3 regions of the Rhizobium sp. TRM96647 genome follow, and region 2 is predicted to be linked to each of the others. Evidence: riboswitches for the same ligand, from Rfam matches in the RefSeq annotation. Region 2 holds a riboswitch; each other region holds the start of a gene.

Evidence for each region. A riboswitch is a leader RNA that binds a small molecule or an ion and turns the genes downstream of it on or off. The one in region 2 is predicted to bind cobalamin.
Region 1: it holds a riboswitch for cobalamin, as region 2 does, so the genes downstream of both, nrdH (glutaredoxin-like protein NrdH) here and OCK02_RS04535 (aromatic ring-hydroxylating oxygenase subunit alpha) in region 2, are expected to answer to the same signal.
Region 3: it holds a riboswitch for cobalamin, as region 2 does, so the genes downstream of both, bluB (5,6-dimethylbenzimidazole synthase) here and OCK02_RS04535 (aromatic ring-hydroxylating oxygenase subunit alpha) in region 2, are expected to answer to the same signal.

Annotation. Positions count from the first base shown of each region.
Region 1 is NZ_JAOXHF010000025.1:4,092-9,449, reverse strand. Features, by position in the region: gene nrdF (class 1b ribonucleoside-diphosphate reductase subunit beta) at 1-473, opposite strand, end outside; gene nrdE (class 1b ribonucleoside-diphosphate reductase subunit alpha) at 664-2,817, opposite strand; gene nrdI (class Ib ribonucleoside-diphosphate reductase assembly flavoprotein NrdI) at 2,799-3,197, opposite strand; gene nrdH (glutaredoxin-like protein NrdH) at 3,209-3,430, opposite strand; cobalamin riboswitch at 3,673-3,883, opposite strand; gene zigA (zinc metallochaperone GTPase ZigA) at 4,031-5,236, shown strand; gene OCK02_RS25240 (hypothetical protein) at 5,309-5,358, shown strand, end outside.
Region 2 is NZ_JAOXHF010000002.1:333,663-339,020, forward strand. Features, by position in the region: gene OCK02_RS04530 (arylsulfatase) at 1-1,123, opposite strand, end outside; cobalamin riboswitch at 1,563-1,760, shown strand; gene OCK02_RS04535 (aromatic ring-hydroxylating oxygenase subunit alpha) at 1,866-3,110, shown strand; gene OCK02_RS04540 (hybrid-cluster NAD(P)-dependent oxidoreductase) at 3,112-4,209, shown strand; gene OCK02_RS04545 (calcium-binding protein) at 4,287-5,358, opposite strand, start outside.
Region 3 is NZ_JAOXHF010000007.1:14,362-19,719, forward strand. Features, by position in the region: gene OCK02_RS14220 (NAD+ synthase) at 1-956, shown strand, start outside; gene OCK02_RS14225 (TolB family protein) at 965-1,783, shown strand; gene OCK02_RS14230 (diguanylate cyclase domain-containing protein) at 1,960-3,459, shown strand; cobalamin riboswitch at 3,562-3,794, shown strand; gene bluB (5,6-dimethylbenzimidazole synthase) at 3,840-4,526, shown strand; gene OCK02_RS14240 (DUF2865 domain-containing protein) at 4,548-5,358, opposite strand, start outside.

The sequences.
Region 1 (5,358 bases), on a different contig from region 2:
GCGACCTTCTTCTTCAGGGGATCGTCCGAGGCGTACTGCTCCATGATGAGCGTGGATTTCCGCCGCAGGAACTCGTTTTCCTCCGACCAGCGATAGGCATCGTCGACGTCAGGCGTCAGGCAGAGCGTCGAGAAAATCGAGGAATAAGAGCGTGCATGCACGGCTTCCATGAAGGAAATGTTGGAGAGCACCGCCTCCTCGTGAGGGGTGACGGCATCCGCCATAAGCGTCACCGCGCCAACGCCGTTCTGGATCGTGTCGAGCAGGGTCAGGCCGGTAAAGACGCGGATGGTGAGTTGCTGTTCCTCCGGCTTCAGCGTCGCCCAGGACGGGATGTCGTTCGACAGCGGCACCTTCTCGGGCAGCCAGAAATTGCCGGTCAGGCGGTTCCAGACTTCTAGGTCCTTGTCGTCCTCGATGCGGTTCCAGTTGATGGCACGGATGGCGACTGCGGGTTTGACGGCGATGCTCATGGTGGGTCGTCCTTGAAGGAAGGAAATGGGTTGGCGCTGCCCCTCACCCCGCCCCCGCTCCGCTCGGCACTCCCTCTCCCCGCAAACGGGGCGAGGGAACGGAGGCGCTGCGGCTCGGCCCCTTCGCCCCGTTTACGGCGAGAAGGGGCCAGCAGGCGGATGAGGGGCAACGGCAGACATGAAACTCAAACTAGAGCGCGCAGGAGACGCAGCCCTGCACTTCCGTGCCGGACAGCGCCATCTGGCGGAGGCGGATGTAGTAGATGGTCTTGATACCCTTCTTCCAGGCGTGGATCTGGGCACGGTTGATGTCGCGGGTCGTGGCCGTGTCGCGGAAGAACAGCGTCAGTGACAGGCCCTGGTCGACATGCTGGGTGGCGGCCGCGTAGGTGTCGATGATCTTTTCCGGGCCGATCTCGTAGGCGTCCTGATAGTAGTCGAGATTGTCGTTGGTCATGAAGGCGGCCGGGTAGTAGACGCGGCCAATCTTGCCCTCTTTCCTGATCTCGATCTTCGAGACGATCGGATGGATCGAGGAGGTCGAGTGGTTGATGTAGGAGATCGAGCCGGTCGGCGGCACGGCCTGCAAGTTCTGGTTATAGAGCCCGCCCTCCATCACCGCCTGCTTGAGGCCCCGCCAGTCCTCCTGCGTCGGGATAGGGATGCCGGCGGTCTCGAACAGTTCGGCAACCCGCTCCGTCGCCGGCAGCCATTCGGCTTGCGTGTACTTGTCGAAGTACTCGCCGGAGGCATATTTCGAGGTCTCGAAGCCCTTGAAGCTCTGGCCGCGTTCGACCGCCAATCGGTTGGAGGCGCGGATCGCGTGATAGGTCACGGCGTAGAAATAGATGTTGGTGAAATCGACCCCTTCGTCCGAGCCGTAGAAGATGCGTTCGCGGGCGAGATAGCCGTGCAGGTTCATCTGGCCGAGGCCGATGGCGTGGCTTTCGTCGTTGCCCTTGGCGACCGAGGGCACCGAGGAAATGTGGCTCATGTCGGAGACCGCAGACAGCGCCCGGATTGCCGTCTCGATCGTCTTGCCGAAATCGGTTGAATCCATCGCGGCCGCGATGTTCAGCGAACCAAGGTTGCAGGAGATGTCCTTGCCGAGATGGCTGTAGGACAGGTCGTCATTGAACGCGCTCGCTTCACTCACCTGCAGGATTTCCGAGCAGAGGTTGCTCATGGTGACGCGGCCGGCGATCGGGTTGGCGCGGTTCACCGTGTCCTCGAACATGATGTAGGGGTAACCGCTTTCGAACTGGATTTCGGCGATCACCTGGAAGAAGTCGCGTGCCTTGATCTTCTTCTTGCGGACGCGGCTGTCGGCTACCATCTCGCGGTACTTCTCCGTGACCGAGATTTCGGTGAACGGCACGCCGTAGACCCGTTCGACGTCGTAGGGCGAGAACAGGTACATGTCCTCGTTGTTTCGCGCGAGCTCGAAGGTGATGTCTGGAATGACGACGCCGAGCGACAGCGTCTTGATCCTGATCTTCTCGTCGGCGTTCTCGCGCTTGGTGTCGAGGAAGCGCATGATGTCGGGATGGTGGGCGTTGAGATAGACCGCTCCCGCGCCCTGCCGCGCACCGAGCTGGTTGGCATAGGAGAACGAATCCTCCAGCAGTTTCATGACAGGGATGATGCCCGATGACTGGTTTTCTATGTGCTTGATCGGCGCACCGGCCTCGCGAATGTTGGTGAGCGACAGCGCCACGCCGCCGCCGCGCTTGGAGAGCTGCAGCGCCGAATTGATAGAGCGGCCGATGCTTTCCATGTTGTCCTCGACCCTGAGCAGGAAGCACGAGACGAGTTCGCCGCGCTGCTTCTTTCCGGCATTGAGGAAGGTCGGCGTCGCCGGCTGGAAGCGGCCGGTAATGATCTCGTCGACGAGGTCGCGGGCGAGTTGCTCGTCGCCGCGCGCCAGCGCCAGCGCCACCATGCAGACGCGGTCCTCGTAGCGCTCCAGATATCGCTTCCCGTCGAAGGTCTTGAGCGTATAGGACGTGTAGTACTTGAACGCGCCGAGGAAGGTCGGAAAGCGGAATTTCCGCGCATAGGCCTCGTCGAACAGGTCGCGGACGAAATTGAACGCGTACTGGTCCAGAACCTCTTGTTCGTAATAGCCTTCGGCGACGAGATAATCGAGCTTCTCGCGCAGGTTATGGAAGAACACGGTGTTCTGGTTGACGTGCTGGAGGAAGTACTGCCGCGCCGCCATGTGGTCCTTGTCGAGCTGGATGTTTCCCTGCTCGTCGTAGAGGTTCAGCATTGCGTTCAGCGCGTGGTAGTCGAACGCGGGTTCCGCGGCCTTTGCGGGGCGTTCTAGCGTGAGCTTGTCCAAAATCGTTCCAATCCGTGCCTGACGTTGATGACGTCAGGCACGGTGCCCAGGAGTTCGAACCGGTAGAGGTAGGGAACCTGGCACTTGGCGGAGATGACGTCGCCGGCGATCCCGAAGGTCGCACCGAAATTGCTGTTGCCCGCGGCAATCACGCCGCGGATGAGGGAGCGGTTGCCCGCATCGTTGAGAAAGCGCATCACCTGCTTGGGAACGGCCCCCTTGCCGCCGTCGCCGCAATAGGTCGGGACGACGAGCACATAGGGGCGGTCGATGTGGAGTTCGGCGTTCGCAACAGGAATGCGGACCGCCGGCACTCCGAGCCGGGCGACGAACCTGTGGGTGTTCTCGGACCGGCTGGAGAAATAGACGAGTTCGCCCACCGTTTGGGGCCTCACGCCAGCGCGCTGATCATGTCCGGGCGAAAACCGGCCCAATGCTGCTCACCGGCGATGACGACGGGGACCTGGCGGTACCCAAGCCCCTGCACCAAGGCAAATGCAGCGGCGTCCTCGGAAACGTCGATGATCTGGTAGTCGATGCCCTGGCGATCGAGCGCACGGGTCGTCGCAGTGCACTGGACGCAGGCGGGCTTGCTGTAGACGGTGATGGTCATGGATATCCTCGTGAGATGATTGGCATGCGGGATCGTTCGGCCACCTGGAGGCGGCCGTCGTGAACGTGGAAAAATGGGACGCAGTTAGCCCCGGTGGCGGGACCGGAAACCGCTACTCACGCTGACGCAGACGGAAAAAACTAGACATGGACTTCACCCCGAAGTGGCTCAGACGGGGCTTCGGGGAAGCGATGCGCGCACTTCGTGCCGCGCCGGATCGCTTTCCTGCCGGGCACCCCGCCGGTGGACGTTTCGTTCGAGGCAGGTCTCCTGGCTCACGGGTCGTCGTGCTCGTTCGGCCTTCCCGGATTCTCATCCAGTGGCCAAATCGAACGGCACTCTCCGTTCACAGTTGCGGGGGCAGCTCCGGCTTGGCGATCATCATGTCCGCCGACCGGATTCCCATCTTAGCTCCCGACTCGCGTCGGAAGAACCTCGAACACAAGATATAGTAGAGATGGATGGATTCGCGTCAACAGCTATCGATCCTTGTCCGCAGTTTTCCGACCAGCGAAATTTTCCGGCGCCATCGCCTTGACCGCCTCCGGCTTTTCCGCGCTTTTGTAACTGTATAACGTTACCAATCGAGCGAACACCTTTATGATCGACAAACTGCCCGTCACCGTTCTCTCCGGGTTTCTCGGAGCCGGGAAGACAACGCTGCTCAACCACATCCTCTCGAATCGCCAGGGACTGCGCGTCGCGCTGATCGTCAACGACATGAGCGAGGTGAACATCGACGCCGCTCTTTTGCGCGATGGCGGTGCGAACCTGTCGCGGACGGAGGAGCAACTGGTGGAAATGACCAATGGCTGCATCTGCTGCACGCTGCGCGACGATCTCCTGAAGGAGGTGCGTGCGCTCGCGGAGCAGGGCCGGTTCGACTACCTGCTGATCGAATCGACAGGGATCGCCGAGCCGCTGCCTGTCGCGACGACCTTCGACTTCCGCGATGAGAACGGCATGAGCCTGTCGGATGTGGCCCTGCTCGACACGATGGTGACGGTGGTCGATGCCGCCAACCTTCTGGCCGACTACGGTTCCGCAGACCTCCTCGCCGACCGCGGCGACACGGCAGGCGACGGCGACAACAGGACAGTTGTCGATCTCCTCGTCGAGCAGATCGAATTCGCCGATGTCGTGGTGCTCAACAAGATCGGCACCGCGACGCCCGAGCAGCGCGATGCGGCCCGCAAGATCATCGTCTCCCTCAACCCCGACGCAAAACTGATCGAAACCGATTTCGGCCAGGTCGACCTGAAGGAGGTTCTCGGCACCGGTCGCTTTGATCTCGCCAAGGCCGAGCAGCATCCGCTCTGGTTCAAGGAACTGCATGGCCTCAAGGACCACGTTCCCGAAACCGAGGAATACGGTATCCGCTCCTTCGTCTACCGCGCCCGCCGTCCCTTCGAGCCCGCGCGTTTCCAGCGCTTCATCGATCGGTCATGGCCAGGGGTCGTGCGGGCAAAAGGCTTCTTCTGGCTGGCGACGCGGCCGCACCATGTCGGCGAGATCAGCCAGGCCGGCGCGCTTGTGCGCACGGGCAGGATGGGCGTCTGGTGGTCCGCTGTGCCAAAGGCGCAGTGGCCGCGCGATCCCGGATTCCTTGAAATGATGGAGCCCTATCTCGACCCGACCTGGGGCGATCGGCGACAGGAGATCGTCTTCATCGGCGCGGATCCGATGGACGAGGCAGAAATCCGCGCCGAACTGGACGACTGTCTGGTCGGGGCGACGGAGTTCAATCCTGGCCTTTGGCGAGATCTTCCCGATCCCTTCGCAAGCTGGGAACGCCGGGCCTCGTAAGCGGCGGCGCTTGCTGCGCCTTCCAAACTCCAGACCTCATCAAAATACGCATTTCATAAACAGGAGATACCCATGTTTCGCTCCCGCACGCCGGCGCTTCTGGCTGCCACCGTTCTCTCCAC
Region 2 (5,358 bases):
CGGCGATCGCCGCGAAGGTCGGCAGCCAGTCCTCGTGCGCAACGATGCCGTTCAGGGTCTCGCCTGCCGGGAAGCGGCCTGGCCAGCGGGCGAAGGCCGGCACACGGTAGGCGCCCTCCCAGTTGGAGTTCTTCTCGCTGCGGAAGGGTGTCGTGCCGGCGTCGGGCCAGGTGTTGTAGTGCGGGCCGTTGTCGGTCGAATAGAGCACCACGGTATCCTGCGCGATGCCGAGGTCGTCGAGAAGCTTCAGGAGCTCGCCGACATGCATGTCGTGTTCCACCATGCCGTCATGGTATTCGTCGCCGCTCGGGCCGGAGATCCCCTTGTTCTGCTCCTTCACGTGGGTGCGGAAGTGCATGCGCGTGCCGTTCCACCAGCAGAAGAACGGCTTGCCCGCCTGGTTCTGCCGGGTGATGAAGTCCTTGGCCGCGGAGAGCGTCTCCTCGTCGATCGTCTCCATCCGCTTTTTCGTCAGCGGCCCGGTGTTCTCGATCTTCTGCGTGCCATCCGGATTGGCCCAGCTGTGCAGCACGCCGCGCGGGCCGAACTGCTCCAGGAAGGTCTTGCCGCTCGGCATGATCCGGTCGCGCGGATAGTCGCGGTTCTCAGGCTCCTCCTCGGCGTTGAGGTGGTAGAGATTGCCGAGGAACTCGTCGAAGCCGTGCATGGTCGGCAGGTGTTCGTCGCGGTCGCCCTGGTGGTTCTTGCCGAATTGTCCGGTCGCATACCCCTGCGCCTTCAGCACCGTCGCTACCGTCACGTCGGTCTTCTGCCAGCCCTGCGGCGCGCCGGGCAGTCCGACCTTGGTCATGCCGGTGCGCACCGGCACGTTGCCGCCGAGAAAGGCGGCGCGGCCGGCGGTGCAGCTCTGCTGGCCGTAGTAGTCGGTGAACGACAGGCCTTCCTCCGCGATCCGGTCGATGTTGGGCGTCCGGTAGCCCATCATTCCCCGGCTGTTGGCCGAGATGTTCCAGATGCCGATGTCGTCTCCCCAGATGACAAGGATGTTGGGCGGCCGGCTGGTGGAAGGCGTCGCCGTTTGCGCCTGTTGCTGTTCCTGGGCTTGTGCCGGCGATCCGGTGCCGCCGAGCGCCGCGGCGGCGGCAAGCGTTGTTCCTGCCATGAGCACGTGCCGGCGGCTCAGGGCCGGCTCGCCGTCTTCAAGTGTGCTGTTCGCGTCGTCACATCCGTTTTCGGTCCCCATCGCTCACCCTCCCGTGATAGCTCGACGTTTCTGCTGAATGACATGCTGATTGTCGGTGCTGATTGTCGGTCCGAGCGCGTCTGTCGCCTTCTCCTCTACGTCAAGGCGGATCGCGTGAACGCTCGCGCTATGCAAGGCTATCATGAAACAACGCGGGCTGCACTGTGACCATGGTGGCGCAAAGAGACTATCTGCCTCTTTTGCGATCTTGCCGCCTATTTGTTGGTCGAAACACCTTGGGCTGTTTTTCAAGTATATGAAATATATAAATTATTTCGAGTTCGCGCCTTCGTCTTCGGCTGTCGCCAAAGCGGAAGGCGACGTCGCATTTGGGCGACTGGAGCGCCGGCCTTTCCGCTTAGATGAAGAGGCTCAAGGTGCTGCCTCTCTAGGGAGGGCGGATAATTGGGAAGCCGGTGAAAATCCGGAGCTGCCCCCGCAACGGTAAGGGAAGAAATCGCGGCAAAACGCCACTGAAGCAATTCGGGAAGGCGCCGCGCGGTCCGCAGAGGACATCTCCCGAGCCCGGAAACCAGCCTTGGAGAAACATGACGTGACTGGCTGCGGTGGGCGGCCGGGGGCGCAGCGAAGCCATGTCTTCATGCTGGTCGGCCTCGATCCATGCCCGCTTCAGACGAGCAATGCTTTTGAGGAAGCGGCAATGGATATCAGCAGCGACGTACTTCGCAAGATCAGGAACCGGCGCGAGGGCTACAGCCTCGACCAGGCCTTCTATATCGATCAGGACTATTACAAGCTCGACCTGGAGACGATCTGGTATCGCGACTGGCTGTTCGTCGGCCACGACTGCGAGATCCCGCGGGCCGGCAATTTCTTCACCCTGCAGGTGGGCGACTATCCGGTCGTCGTCACCCGCGACCGCCAGGGCACGATCCGCGCGCTGCACAATTCCTGCCGCCATCGCGGCTCGCGCGTCTGCACCCAGCACAAGGGCGCGTCCGCCAAGCTCGTCTGCCCCTATCATCAGTGGACCTACGAGCTCGACGGCACGTTGCTCTTCGCCCGCCACATGGCCGAGGATTTCGACAAGAGCCAGCACAGCCTGAAGAAGATCCATTGCGAGACCGTCGGCGGCTACATCTTCATCTGTCTGGCCGACGAGGCGCCGGATTTCGCCCCCTATCGCGAATTGGCCGAACCCTATCTCGTCCGCCATCGCCTCGGCGAGACCAAGGTCGCCTTCGAGAGCACGATCGTGGAGAAGGGCAACTGGAAGCTCGTCTGGGAGAACAACCGCGAGTGCTACCATTGCGCCGCCAACCATCCCGAACTCTGCCGCACCTATCCGGAGGCCCCGAGCGCCACCGGCGTCCAGGGCGCCAAGGACGATCCGGTCATCGCCGGTCACTGGGAAAAGTGCGAGGCGGCCGGCCTGCCGAGCGAGTTCCGCATGTCGCCTTCCGGCCAGTTCCGCCTCGCCCGCATGCCGCTGATCGCAGACGCCGAGAGCTACACCATGTCGGGCGCGCGCGCCGTCCGCCGTCCGCTGTCGTCCGACGTGCAGGAGAGCCATATCGGCACGCTCCTGATGTTCCACTACCCGACCACCTGGAACCACGTTCTGGCCGACCACGCCATCACCTTCCGCGTCCTGCCGCTCGGCCCCGAGCTGACGCAGGTGACGACCAAGTGGCTGGTCAGCAAGGATGCGGTGGAAGGCATCGACTACAATCTCGACGAACTGACCCACGTCTGGACCGAGACCAACGACCAGGACCGACAGATCGTCGAGGAGAACGCCTTCGGTATTCGTTCCCCCGCCTACGAGCCCGGCCCCTATTCGCCCGAGGACGAGGGCGGCGTGATGCAGTTCGTCGAATGGTACTGCACCTTCATGGAGCAGCGCCTTCAGGGCGAGAAGCAGCCGCTGGTGCGGGTGGCCTGACATGACGATCGCGAGCCACTTCCGCCATTTCGACGAGCTCCAGCCCTGGAACGACCGCCAGCACATGCTGGAATGCATCGCGGTGACGGCCGAGACCGCCGACGTGATGACGTTCACCTTCCGCTCCGACCGCGAGAACTGGTTCCGCTACCTGCCGGGCCAGTTCGTCACGCTGGAACTGCCGGTGACGCCTGATGATCCGGTCATGCGCACCTACACGCTGTCCTCGACCCCGTCGCGGCCCTTCTCCGTCGCCGTCACCGTCAAGGCGCAGAAGGACAGTATCGGCACCCGCTGGATGTTCGATCATCTCAGGCCCGGCATGCAGTTGAAGGCCTTCGGTCCGCTCGGCGATTTCTCCTTCGTCCGCCATCCGGGCGAGAAGTACCTGTTCATCTCCGCCGGCTCAGGCGTCACGCCGATGATGTCGATGACGCGCTGGATGGCCGATTGCGCGCCGCAGACGGACGTCGCCTTCGTCTCCTGCGCGCGCACCCCTCAGGACCTGCTGTTTCGCCCCGAGCTCGAATGCCTGTCGGCGCAGATGCCGAACCTCTCGCTCGGCTTCGTCGTCGAAGGCCGCAACCCGCGCGACGGCTGGCATGGGCTGCGCGGCCGCATCGATGGCTCCAGGCTGTCGCTGCTGGCCCCGGACTTCCGCGATCGCACCGTCTTCTGCTGCGGCCCGGAGCCGTTCATGCGTGGCGTGCGCGACATGCTCAAGGTCTGCGGCTTCGACATGGCGCGCTATCACGAGGAGAGCTTCCAGCCGGCCGCGGCCCCCGCCGCCGAGGAGCTTGCCATTCGCGCCGGTCCCGGCGAGGTCGATGCGTCTGCCGTCTCGACCGTCACCTTCACCATGGCCGGCAAGGAGGCTGCCTGCCCGCCCGACCAGACCATCCTGCAGACGGCGCGCGCAGCCGGCGTGCGCATCGGGGCGGCCTGCGAAGGCGGGCTCTGCGGCACCTGTCGCGTCATGAAGGTGTCGGGCGAGGTCGAGATGAACCACAATGGCGGCATCCTCGACGACGAGATCGCCGAAGGCTACATCCTCGCCTGCTGCTCGCGCCCGCTGGGCGACGTGCAGATCGAGGCGTAGCGGCTCCCACCGGCAACCCACCGGCAAGGGGAGGGGCTTGCTCGAGCCGCTGTCTGCGACAGGCCCGCGCCCGTGGATCAGAACAGGAAGTCGCCCTTGTCCAGATGGGCGATCCTGACGTCCTGCAGCAGGATCGTATCGCCGTTCCTGCCGTCGATATGCACGTCGTCGCCGACCTGCTTCATATGGTTCCTGGTCAGGTCGGAATAGCTCGTGATGCTGCCGAGCGCGGTCAGGTCGAGGACGTCGTGGCTGGCTCCGTTTGCCGTGAAATCGGTGATCGTGTCGCGGCCGTCGCCCTTGGCGAAGACGAAGTGATCCGCCCCCTTGCCGCCCGTCAGGGTATCGTTGCCGCGGTGGCCCCAGAGCGTGTCGTCGCCGGCGCCGCCCTTGATGACGTTCCTGCCGGCGTTTCCGTGAAGCTGGTTGGCAAGCCCGTTTCCGGTCGCGTTGACGTTGGCAGGTCCGGTCAGCGTCAGGTTTTCGATATTGGCGCCGAGCGCAAGGCTGACGCTCGACTTGACGAGGTCCGTGCCTTCCCTGGCCCGCTCGACGATCTTCGTCGAGGCGTCGCTGACGACATAGACGTCGTTGCCCCGGCCGCCGTGGACGCTGCCGGTGACCGTGCCGCCGGTGCCGTCGAAGTAGTCGTTGCCGGCGCCGAGATGGACCGAGCCCTTGATCGTGCCGTTGTTGAACACGGACTGGACGCCGCTGCCGCCGAGGAAGGCCGTGCCCGTGCTCTGCAGGAGACCGTAATTGTGGAAGCTCGCGGCCGATGCGCCGGAGAAGTCGATCGCCGCAAGCTTGGCCTTCGTCGCCGTGATCGTGCCGTAGTTGCCGAGCGTGGAGCCGCTGCCGTCGATCTCGACGCCGCCAGCGGCCCTGATCGTCTTGTTATTGGTGATGATCGCCTTGTCCGCATCGACGGAGATGCCGTAGGCGGAAGAACGGATGAGGCCGTTGTTGGTCACCTTGCCGCTGTCGCCGGCGAGCACGATGGCATCGGCGGCAGCCTTCACCGTGCCGTCGTTATTGGTCACGACCGCCCGCATGCCGGTCGCGAGGATCGCCGATCCCATCGTCGACCACACCAGCCCGTCCGTGGTGACGGTCGCTGATTTTCCGGATGAGACGATCGTGTCCGAC
Region 3 (5,358 bases), on a different contig from region 2:
AGGAGACGATCGCGCTCGTCACCTGGAAGAAGAACGCGGACGGCGACTGGTTCTGCGACGGCGGCCCGATGTCGAAGATCCCGGAGCGCGAGGAGGCGGACTACCGCGCCTGCGTTCTGGGCTTTCGCGACTACGTCAACAAGAACGGGTTCAAGAACGTGGTTCTCGGCCTTTCCGGCGGTATCGATTCGGCGATCTGCGCGGCGATCGCCGTCGATGCGCTCGGCGAGGAGCGCGTGCGCTGCGTGATGCTGCCCTACCGCTATACCTCCGAGGAATCGCTGAAGGATGCCGCCGCCTGCGCCAAGGCGCTCGGCTGCCGCTACGACATCGTGCCGATCGAGGCGCCGGTGACCGGTTTCCTCGACGCGCTCTCGGACATGTTCGAAGGCACCGAAGCCGGCATCACCGAAGAGAACCTCCAGAGCCGCACGCGCGGCACGATCCTGATGGCGATCTCCAACAAGTTCGGCTCGATGGTGGTCACCACGGGCAACAAGTCGGAAATGTCGGTCGGCTACGCTACCCTCTACGGCGATATGAACGGCGGCTTCAATCCGATCAAGGACCTCTACAAGATGCAGGTCTATGCGCTGTCGCGCTGGCGGAACACGACAGTGCCGCCGGGCGCGCTCGGGCCTTCGGGCGAGGTGATTCCGCGCAACATCATCGACAAGGCGCCTTCGGCCGAGTTGCGGCCGAACCAGACCGACCAGGATTCGCTGCCGCCCTATCCGGTGCTGGACGATATCCTGGAATGCCTGGTCGAGAACGAAATGGGGACGGAGGAGATCGTCGCGCGCGGCCATGACGAGGCGACCGTGCACCGCATCGAGCACCTGCTCTACATCGCCGAATACAAGCGCCGGCAATCGGCGCCGGGCGTGAAGATCACCAAGAAGAACTTCGGCCGCGACCGGCGCTACCCGATCACCAACCGTTTCCGCGACCGATAGGGGCAAGCATGCGCAGTTCGGTCGAGATCTACGACGTTGCAAGCGGGCAGGCCCGCGTGGTCTGGCAGACCGGGCAGCTCGTGGAGGCGCCGAACTTTGCGCGCGACGGACGCTCTCTGGTCATCAACGGCGACGGACTGGTCTATCGCCTGCCGCTCGACGGCGGTGCGCCTTCGCGCATCGACACGGGCTTTGCCGTCCGGTGCAACAACGACCACGGGCTCTCGCCGGACGGGCAGTGGCTCGCCGTCACCGACAAGACCGAGTTCGGCCGTGCGGCGATCTACATCCTGCCTGCGGACGGCGGCACGCCGCGGCTGGTGACGCCGCGGCAGTCGTCCTACTGGCACGGCTGGTCGCCGGACGGCAGCAGGGTCTGCTACTGCGGCATCCGCGACGACGTCTTCGACATCTACACGATCCCCGTCGAGGGCGGCGAGGAGATGCGGCTGACCTTCGGCGAGGGACGCAACGACGGGCCGGACTGGTCCTGCGACGGCTGGATCTACTTCAATTCGAGCCGCAGCGGGCGCATGCAGATCTGGCGGATCCGGCCGGACGGGACGGAGTTTGCCCGGATCACCGACAGCCCCTTCGGCGACTGGTTCGCCCATCCGACGCCCGACGGACGCGCCCTGCTGGTGCTGTCCTACGACGGCGATGTCTTCGATCACCCGCGCGACCATCAGGTCCGGATCCGGATGATGGATGCGGACGGGCGCAACGACCGGGTCCTGTTCGAGCTCTTTGGCGGGCAGGGGACGATGAACGTCCCCAACTGGTCGCCCGACGGATCGCAGTTCGCCTTCGTCCGCTACGCGCCGTAGGTTTCCGTCTTTGCGTGCAGCCGCCGCACGGTCTTTTCGGCCTGGAATATCCCCAGATTTGCACGGGTTAATTGTTTGGATACCAGTCCGGTTAAGTGAATATTCCTGCTTGCGCAATAACGTCCCTGCCAAGAACAACGCGGCGAACGGCCGCTAGCCTGTCAATGGGGATCGACATGGCGAATGCAGGGGCCGGCGTTCCGGCCACGCCCCGGGGGGGTGTCAGACTGGGGATCGGCATCGCATCGGCGGTGATCGTCCTCCTGTTCGCCAGCGCCAATTTCCTGGTCCTCGACTATTCCATCCGCCAGGCGAACGATTTCGTCGCCGAAACCGAAAAGACCCTGGTCAAGAGCGAGTTCCGCAACCAGATCGAACAGGTGGTGCTCTACCAGAGCGGCTTGTCGGTCTGGGACAAGAGTTTCGACGAACTGGCAAACGGGCGGCTCGGCGAGGACTTCATCCGGCGCGACCTGAGGGACTGGCTGTGGCGCGAGTCCGGCTTTTCCTGGCTCGTCTTCGCACGGCCGTCGGGAGAGACGGTCCTTGCCATGCACAACGGGATCGTCGTGCCGGGCGAGGAGGCCGACGGCGTCCGCTACTGGATGAGCGACCTCGTGAAGCGGGCCACGGAGAACTACTACGCCGCCTTGCGTCGTACCCGCGACGGCTGGATCGTGGCGAAGTCGATGTCCAACGCCAGCGCCAGCCATGGCGGCGTGCCGCAGATCAGCGCCACGGGCATGCGCGTGATCGAGCGGGTGATGAGCATCGTCGTGGTGCAGGCGGTGGTGCCGCGGCGGCTGTTCATTCCCGACGATCGCCGGAGTCCGGTCCTGATGATCACCGTGAAGCCGATCACGGCCGCCATGCTGGCGGATTCGGAGCGGCGCCTGGGGCTCACCGGCCTCGGCTTCTCGCCGATCACGACCGACGACGACAACCTGCTGACGACCGGCGTGGGCGGCGATGCCTATAACCCGATGGTGGCCTCCTGGCACCCCAACCGCCCGGGATCGTTCGTCTGGACCATGGCGGTGCCGCACATCGCCGCGCTGATTGCGATCTTCGTCGTGGTGATGGGTTTCGGCGCGCTCAAGTTCTCCTCGCTCGTGCGCGCGCTCGAGCGCAGCGAGGCGAAGAACGCCCATCTGGCCCGCCACGACGCGCTGACCGGGGTGCTCAGCCGTTCCGGGTTCGACCTCACGGTCAACGACCTTTCCGCGAAGGGGCAGAGGCCGTTCTCGATCATCGCCATCGACCTTGACCGGTTCAAGGCGGTCAACGACCGTCACGGCCACGCGGCCGGCGACGAGGTGCTGCGGGTCATGGCCGCCCGGTTCATGGCCCGGATTGGCGACCGCGGCGTCGTCGCGCGTCTCGGCGGCGACGAGTTCGCCGTCCTGCTGCCTGATATCGCCGACCGGGAGGACACCCTTCCGCTTGCGGAGAGCTTCGTGCGCGACGCGCAGGTCCCCGTACCCTTCGAGGGGCAGTTGCTCCAGCTCGGCGGCAGCGCCGGCATCGGCGCCTTTCCCGAACACGGCCGGACGCCGCATGCGATCATGCTCGCCGCCGACGCGGCCCTCTATGCGGCGAAGAACGCCGGCCGCAATCGCGCCCAGTACGGCGTGGCCCGCGCCACCGATGCGGCTTCGGACATCGAGGCCGCCTGAACGAGCGTCCCCACGAACGTCTCCTATGAACGCTCCCGCGGCACTGTCCGGCACACGCCGTCGTTCCGTCGCTCGCAGCCCTTGCGTCGCGGCCTGCGGCGTGTGCAAATGTATCTGCCAGGTGCCCCGCGAGAGAGCCGGGGAGAATCGGGAATCCGGTGGGGCTGCGGACGACGTCCGTGTCCTGAAGCCGGAACGTGCCCAACGCTGTGACGGGGACGGCAAGGCCGCGAGGGAGGGACCCTCGCCAGATCGCCACTGGTCGAAAGACCGGGAAGGCGGGCCCGGCCGGACGAACCGAAGTCAGAAGACCGGCCTGGCGCAATGGACCTGTCCGCGCGGACGGCGGAGGGGTCGCAAGCATTGTTGGGGAGTTGACGATGCGACCGTTCAAGCGGGACGAGCCAGTTCCCGTCCAGCCATTCACGCCGGCCGAACGGGCGGCCGTCTACCGCGCCATCGAGACGCGTCGCGACGTGCGCGACCAGTTTCTCGCCGATCCCCTGCCGGACGATCTGCTGGAGCGCCTGCTCGGGGCTGCCCACAACGCGCCGTCGGTCGGCTTCATGCAGCCCTGGAGTTTCATCGTCATCCGCGACCCGCAGGTGCGCGCCGGTGCGCACCTGGCGTTCCAGCGTGCCAACGAGGAGGCCGCCATGCTCTTTTCCGGCGAGCGGCAGGAACGCTACCGCACGCTGAAGCTCGAGGGGATCCTCAAGGCGCCGGTCAGTCTCTGCGTCACCTGCGATCCCGACCGGGCCGGCAGCGTCGTTCTCGGGCGCACGCACAATCCGCGCATGGACGTCTACTCGACGGTCTGCGCGGTGCAGAACCTGTGGCTTGCGGCGCGGGCGGAGGGCGTCGGCGTCGGATGGGTCAGCATCTTCCACGATGCCGATATCCGCGCGCTTCTCGGCATTCCCGAGCGGATCGAGATCGTCGCCTGGCTGTGCCTCGGCTTCGTCGACGCGCTCTACGAGGAGCCGGAACTGGCGGTGAAAGGCTGGCGGCAGCGGCTGCCGCTCGAGGATCTGGTGTTCGCCGACCGGTGGGGGCAGCGGCGCTGACACCGGCAGCGGATCGGCGGTTCAGTTCGTCCCGGCGGGATTGCGCAGGTCCAGCGCCGGCTGGTCGTCGGGCAGGAAGCTCGGCCCGACCATCCGCACCTTGTCCTTTACCGGATCGTAGGGCCGCTCGATGACCACCTTCTCGGAGGCCGTGGCGCTTGTGACGGGATGCATGCGGATCGTCGTGACCGACCCGACGTTCTTTCGGGTCGTGCCCGGCGCCGCGCCGGCGGTCGCTTCGGGCACGTTGCCGCCGCCGGCACCGGCCATCCTGCGGTGGTAGCCCGCAAGGTCGCAGCCGCAGGCCTTGTCGGCGGACCGGTCGCGGCTCTGGTAGGCATAGGCATTCGGCAGGGCGGAATAGGGCCGGCCGGTCAGCGTCGAGATCATGTCGCCGCTGCCCGGCGACTGCAGCGGCTGGTAGAAGAGTTCCGTCTCCGTCTGCGGGCACATCATCGAGCAGGTCCGCTGGTCGCGGCGGAAGTCGAGCGGGGTGGCGGCGGACGATATCGGGAAGAAGCCGCCGTCGCAGGTGCGCACGCACACCGTCCGCAAGGGACCCTCCTGCGGCGCTGCGCCCCAGTTGCCGAACGTCGTCGGCATCGCCGCATACGGATCGTCGGCCTCCGAAAGGTCGCCGCCCTCCAGGGCCAAACCGGCCTCCGTGGACGCCTCGAGCGCGACGGCCTGCCCGCAGCCGTTCTCCGACAGTTCAGCCAGAATACGGCTGCGCTCGGCCGGATCGCCGCCGACAAACGACATCTCGTTGCGCTTCTTCATCAGGACCTGGAGGTTGCGGTCCATCTGGTCGATCGTGGAGATGATCGAGGCA